Regions from separate parts of the Mesorhizobium sp. Cs1299R1N3 genome, predicted to be linked through region 1. Evidence: predicted binding sites of a transcription regulator. Region 1 holds the regulator's gene; each other region holds the start of a gene.
What was found. Region 1 encodes LexA, which represses DNA repair genes until DNA is damaged. Its sites were predicted from a motif close to TGTTCNNNNTGTGTTCNG; they were not measured.
Positions count from the first base shown of each region.

Region 2: a site for LexA is predicted at 1,281-1,298, ahead of O7B34_RS12415 (PA0069 family radical SAM protein). Genes of this name have one in related genera too.
Region 3: a site for LexA is predicted at 1,464-1,481, ahead of O7B34_RS04910 (DNA recombination protein RmuC). Genes of this name have one in related genera too.

Region 1 covers NZ_JAPYKQ010000002.1:604,658-606,924, reverse strand. The annotation lists gene O7B34_RS08360 (GntR family transcriptional regulator) at 1-730, shown strand, start outside; gene lexA (transcriptional repressor LexA) at 1,139-1,882, shown strand; gene O7B34_RS08350 (ComEC/Rec2 family competence protein) at 1,876-2,267, opposite strand, start outside.
Region 2 covers NZ_JAPYKQ010000004.1:269,913-272,179, forward strand. The annotation lists gene O7B34_RS12415 (PA0069 family radical SAM protein) at 52-1,206, opposite strand; gene O7B34_RS12420 (glycosyltransferase) at 1,358-1,885, shown strand; gene moaB (molybdenum cofactor biosynthesis protein B) at 1,917-2,267, opposite strand, start outside.
Region 3 covers NZ_JAPYKQ010000001.1:1,052,392-1,054,658, reverse strand. The annotation lists gene O7B34_RS04915 (GFA family protein) at 1-174, shown strand, start outside; gene O7B34_RS04910 (DNA recombination protein RmuC) at 178-1,431, opposite strand; gene def (peptide deformylase) at 1,535-2,065, shown strand; gene O7B34_RS04900 (plasmid stabilization protein) at 2,141-2,267, shown strand, end outside.

The sequences.
Region 1 (2,267 bases):
GCTGTTGCGGCGCGATATCCTGACGACGCGCCTCATGCCCGGGGCCCCGCTCAAGCTGAGTGCGCTGCGCGGGACCTATGGTGTCGGCTGGACGCCGTTGCGCGAAGCCTTGTCGCGGCTAGAGGCCGAACGCCTGGTCACCGCCATCAGCAATCGTGGTTTTACCGTCGCTCCGGTATCGCGGGCCGAACTGGAGGACCTGGCACGCGCCAGGATGGTGATCGAGATACCCCTGTTCCTCGAATCGATGGAAAAAGGCGGCAAGGAGTGGGAGGATGCCGTTGTCACCGCCCACTACCGGCTCTCCCGTTGCAAGACCGCGGTCGACGATCCTTCGGATGCGGCCGTCGATAAATGGGACGAGAACCACGAGGCTTTCCATGCGGCGCTGCTGAGCGCGGCGACTTCCAATTGGCTCATGCGATTCCGCTCGACCATCGCCGATCAGCTGCGACGGCATCATCGTTTTCTCGGCCTGGCGCCGACATTGCGGGCCGCGGCTGGCCTGAAGGACGGTTATGAAGAGGCAATGGAGGCATTGTGCGAAGCGATTGCGATCGAACACCATACAGCGATCATGGAAGCTGCACTCGATCGTGACGTCGAGCGGGCCAAGGCGCTGATGACGGCGCATATCGGCTATACCCTGCACGTCTATGTCCATAGCGAAGACAGCGGCGCGACCAAATACTCCGCGCGCGCCGGCAGTTTGAAAGCGGGTTCCGGGTGACTTCAGCGCTTGCGCGACGCCTGTTGGCATGCGCTGGCCGGAGTGGGCCAAACGCCTGGATCCATCGCCGCCCCAGAGCTACCAATCGTTGGCGTTTTGGTTTCGTTTCGTTCCGCGAATAATGGATCCATAAATTGTACAATCCACCCGCGAAGAGCCCTCCGAAAGACTGATGCCAAGGCCCATCAGTGGATAGGCCACAGGCCATTAACCAAAACAATTTCAACGCCTGCCGATCGCGGAAGGGGTCGGCCGCAGTCCGCTGCCGCGGCAAAAAACTTCAGACGCGTTAACAAATTCATTAAACTTTAAACGGTTGCGGAACACAACTGGAACGGATAGTGTTTGTTCTGGGTTTGTTTTTTCGATTCTGGTTCAGACCTTTCGTTCAATGCCTTGGGGGCCGCCATGCTGACACGCAAGCAACATGAACTGCTGATGTTTATCCACGAACGGCTCAAGGAAAGCGGGATACCGCCCTCCTTCGACGAAATGAAGGAAGCGCTCGATCTTGCCTCCAAATCGGGCATCCATCGCCTGATCACGGCGCTGGAGGAACGTGGCTTTATTCGCCGGCTACCCAATCGGGCGCGCGCGCTGGAAGTGCTGCGGCTGCCGGACTCGATCGCGCCGGGCCTCAATGCGGCAAAGAAGTTCTCGCCAAGCGTCATCCAGGGCAGCCTTGGCCAAGGCAGTCTCGGCCGCCAGATCAGGCCGGCGACGGCGCCTTCGCGCCTGCCCGCGGCCGGCAACGACGACGATGCGGTTTCAGCCGTGTCCATCCCGGTCATGGGTCGTATCGCCGCCGGTGTGCCGATCGATGCCATCCAGCATCAGACGCATTCGATTTCGGTGCCGCCGGACATGATCATGGGCGGCGAGCACTATGCGCTGGAGGTCAAGGGCGACTCGATGATCGAGGCCGGTATCTTCGACGGCGACACGGTCATCATCCGCAATGCCGATACAGCAAGTCCGGGCGAAATCATCGTGGCGCTGGTCGACGAGGAGGAAGCAACGCTGAAGCGGTTCCGCCGCAAGGGCGCCTCGATCGCGCTCGAAGCCGCCAATCCAGCCTACGAAACACGCATCTTCGGACCGGATCGGGTCAAGGTGCAGGGCAAGCTTGTCGGGCTGATCAGGCGCTACTGAACTGGCTTGCCATCGGGCTTGTCGGCCTTTTTATAGGGGGGCAGCCCCCTCGCCTCGCGTGAGAATTTTCGCTGCTCGTGCCAAGGCCGGTAAGGTCCGTCGACGGCGAATTCGATCGCAGCCGGGCTCGTGGCCGACAGGGGATCGAAGAAGACGGCGGCACTCCCCTTGCGGGCGAGCTGCCGTTTGGTGATGACGAGAACCAGCGGATTGTGGCAGGCGTCATAGGCGGTCGCGTCATTGACGACGATCAGGTCAGCGAAGGCGCAGGCCTTCCAGGTGTTCTTGCGATCCTCGACATAGGCGATGATCGCGCCGGAAGGGTGCCTGGCAAGGCACAGGCCTTCGCGGCAATAAAACGGCGATCCCAGCGGCAGGTCGGTGG
Region 2 (2,267 bases), on a different contig from region 1:
GACGGGATCTTTTTGCAGGGCGGCAATGAACAGCCGCGGTGTCTTTCGGCTTCAGAGCAGCATCAACTGCTCCTGGTCCTTACCGGCCGCGACGAACTGGTCGGTCCGCAGCGTGCGCCGTTCAGCATTGAGGCCGAGCCGCTTGGCGGTGATCTCGAAGCGCCGGCCGATCTGCCAGGCATAAGGTCCGGCGCCCTTCATGCGCTTGCCCCACTCCGAATCGTAGTCCTTGCCGTCGCGCATCGAACGGATCAGCGACATCACGTGGCGATAGCGGTCGGGATAGTGGCGCAGCAGCCAGTCCTTGAAGATCGGGCTGACCTCCAGCGGCAGGCGCAGCACCACATAGCCGGCCTCGCGCGCACCGGCATGGTGTGCCGAGTCGAGGATGCGTTCCATCTCCTGGTCGGTCAGGCCCGGAATGATCGGCGCCACCATCACCGAAGCCGGGATACCGGCTTCCGAAAGCTGCCTGATCGCTTCCAGCCGCTTGGTCGGCGTCGATGCGCGGGGCTCCATCGTCCTGGCCAGCATGCGGTCAAGCGTCGTCACCGACAGCGCCACCTTGGCGAGCCCGCGCTCGGCCATGCGCGACAGAATGTCGATGTCGCGCACCACCAGGGCTGACTTGGTGACGATGCCGACCGGATGACCGCGTGCCTCCAGCACTTCGAGGATTTCGCGCATGATCCGGTACTGCTTCTCGATTGGCTGGTAGGGATCGGTGTTGGTGCCGATGGCGATGGTGCGCGGCTGGTAGCCATCCTTCGACAACTCCTTGTCGAGCAGGCGTGCCGCATCCGGCTTGGCGAACAGCTTGGATTCGAAATCCAGGCCCGGCGACAGGCCCATGAACGAGTGCGTCGGCCGCGCGAAGCAATATACGCAACCGTGCTCGCAACCGCGATAGGGATTGATCGACCGGTCGAAAGAGATGTCGGGCGATTCGTTGCGGGTGATGATGGTGCGCGGCTTCTCCACCTGCACCTCGGTCTTGAACGGGGGCAACTCCTCCAGCGAACTCCACCCATCGTCGAAGACATGCCGGCTGACAGGTTCGAACCGGCCGGACGGATTGATGCCCGCCGATCGGCCACGGTTGCGGTCCGGACGGACCCGCATGCCACTCTGCTCGATCATCGCGTTGGCCATCTCGGCTCGTCCTGCTCCGAAGGCCGCAATATCGGCGCGCATGATCGGTTCCATCTTCGCCCGCTCCCAGGGACTGTCCATGTTGTGTCGAATCGCTCTGCTCATGAAATTATTCCTATTTTATTGATGAGAACAAAGCAAGAACTTTTCTACGGCGCGATGCAAAAACTGGCGTCGGTCAGTGGTTTCCGCTATTCGGCTCACGATGCTCAGTGTTCTCATCGAAACGCATAATGACGAGGAGGGTCTCGCCCGCACGTTGGCGACGCTGATTGGCGGCGCGGTCGAGGGCGTGGTGCGAGAGGTCGTCGTCTGCGACAACGGCTCCACCGACCACACGCATAGTGTCGCTGAGCATGCTGGCTGCCACTATGTGGGGAGCGGCGGCATCGCCGCCGGCATCCGCCAGGCCAAGGGTGACTGGCTGCTGTTTCTCGAACCGGGTGCGAGGCTGGTAGAGGGCTGGATCGACGCGGTCGTCGCCCATACGGCCAGGCAGACCATGGCCGCCCGGTTCTCCCGGGCGCGGGGCAGCCGTACGCCGTTCCTGGCCCGGGTCTTTTCCGCAAACCGTGCTCTCGCCGACGGACTGGTGATCAGCAAGCGGCAGGCGGCACCTCTGTCCAAAAAAGCCGGCACCGCCGAGGCGTTGGCGCGCGGCTTGGCGACAAAGAAGCTCGACGCCGAGATCTGGGTGGCGCCACCGAGGCAGGCGCAGCGCTCTCCGAGGTGATTTTTGCAGCTGCTCTGCGCGGCGTTGCTTTTTAAGGGGCCGATTTGCCGCGCCGCAGATGTTCGTCCAGGCGCGGCATGATCTCGACGAAGTTGCAGGGCATGTGCCGGTAGTCGAGCTGTGCCTTGAGGATGCCGTCCCAGGCATCCTTGCAGGCGCCGGGCGAGCCCGGCAGCACGAAGACGAAAGTGGCGTTGACGACGCCGCCGGTCGCCCGGCTCTGGATCGTCGAGGTGCCGATCTTGTCGTAGGAGATGCGGTGGAAAACTTCCGAAAAGCCATCCATGCGCTTTTCGAAAATCGGCTCCAGCGCCTCGGGCGTCACATCCCGGCCGGTGAAACCGGTTCCGCCGGTGGTGATCACGACGTCGATGGCCTTGTC
Region 3 (2,267 bases), on a different contig from region 1:
TGCGGCTCGCATCTTTATGCGACCTCGGTCGGCGACGGTCCAAAGGTCTATGGCATCAGGGTCGGGACCTCGCGGCAGCGCCAGGACCTGGTTCCGAGACACCAGAAATGGCACCGCTCGGCGCTGCACTGGCTTCCGGAATTCGAGGGCATGACGACGGTGGAGGAGCAGTAGCGTTCAGTCGTCGCCTTCGACGACCCTCAGCCTCAGCTGTCCCGTCTTGGAATCGGCCACGCGCGGTGCGGCCTCCACCTTGGCGGCGCCGCCGTGTGGCGCGTCGGGTTCGCCCTCCCCGAATTCCAGCGCCTCGATCTTCTGGCCGCGCTTGGTCACTTTCGAGGTCGAGACGAGGATGTCTTCGATGTCCTTGGCCGACTGGCCGAAATGGCCCTGCAATTTGCGCACCCGCTCGTCGACACGCTGGACGTCTTCCATCAGCCTGATGACTTCGCCCTGGATCAGATGCGCCTGTTCGCGCATGCGGGCATCCTTGAGGATCGCCTGGATGACCTGGATCGACAGCATCAGCAGTGAAGGCGAGACGATGATGACCCGGGCGCGGTGCGCCTTCTGGACAACCGCTTCGAAATTCTCATGGATTTCGGCGAACACCGATTCCGACGGCACGAACATGAAGGCCGTATCCTGCGTCTCGCCCTGGAGCAGGTATTTTTCCGAAATATCGCGGACATGGACCTCGATGTCGCGGCGAAAGGCCTGGGCCGCGACCTTCTGCAGGTCGGCCCCGTCGGCGGCGCGGATGGCGTTCCAGGCTTCCAGCGGAAATTTGGCATCGATGGCAAGCGACGGCGCGCCGTTCGGCATTTTCACCAGGCAGTCCGGCCGGCTGCCGTTCGACAGCGTCGCCTGGAATTCATAGGCGCCATGCGGCAGGCCGTCGGCGACGATCGCCTCCATGCGTGACTGGCCGAAGGCGCCGCGCGTCTGCTTGTTGGAGAGGATCGCCTGCAACTGCACGACCTGGCCGGCCAGCGACTGGATGTTGCCTTGCGCGGTGTCGATGACCGCCAGCCGCTCCTGCAGCTTCGCCAGGCTCTCATGCGTTGATTTGGTCTGCTCGGTCATGGTCTGGCCGATGCGGCCGGTCATGGCGTCGAGCCGCTGGCCGATCGATTGCGTCAATTCGGCCTGCCGGGCGCCGAACACTTCAGCAATAGCCCCCATGCGGCCCTGCATTTCCGCCTGCGCCTGCAAAATACCAGCCATGCGTGTCTCGGCGTCGCGGGCATGGTCGGCGGCTTCCGCGGCGGCGACCGCGCGCGCCTTGGCCGACCGCCACAGCGCAGCGACGAGCGCCACGAACAGACCGAGAAACAGCAAGACGCCGAAGGCAAGCGCGTGGCCGAGCGTGATTGTCGAGGCGCCGAGCCGTACGACAGGCTCTGAAAGGATGGTGCTCAGATCATTCATGTGGACAGCATAGCCGATTCGGCAGGCCGGCACAGATCAAAACGTGAACGAGGCTCAGGCCCACCGGTTGACGCCTTTCTTTTGAGGTCTTAGGTGAAACGCCATGCCGATCAAGCCGCTCATCATCCTTCCCGACCCCATCCTGCGCCAGGTTTCCAAGCCGGTGGAGCGCGTCGACGCGCCCTTGCGCAAACTGGCCGACGACATGCTGGCGACCATGTATGACGCACCCGGCATCGGGCTGGCGGCTATCCAGATCGGCGAACCGCTGCGCATGCTGGTGATCGACCTCGCCAAGGAAGACGAAACGCCGGCGCCGCACGTCTTCATCAACCCGGAGATTCTCGAAAGCGCCGACGCACGGTCCGTCTACGAGGAAGGCTGCCTGTCGATCCCCGATTACTATGCCGAGGTCGAGCGCCCGGCCTCGGTGCGGGTCAAATATCTCGACCGCGACGGCACGCCGCAGGAGATGGAGGCCGAAGGGCTGATGGCGACCTGCCTGCAGCACGAGATCGACCATCTCAATGGCGTGCTGTTCATCGACCACATCTCGAAGCTGAAGCGCGACATGGTGGTGAAGAAGTTCAAGAAGCTCGCCAGGGACAAGGCGCCAGGCAAGCTGGCGGGATAGGCGCACCCGGGCGCAGAATCCATTGAGCAGCGATCCTTGCCGTGATATCATTGATATCAACGTTTGGAGAATTGCATGGGCGATATGCTGATCAGGGACGTTCCCGAGCCGTTGAAACGCGAAATCGAACAGGCTGCACGAAGCGGCGGCCAGAGCCTATCGGGAAAAGCAATCGATCTGTTACGCAAAGGCATGGTCGCCG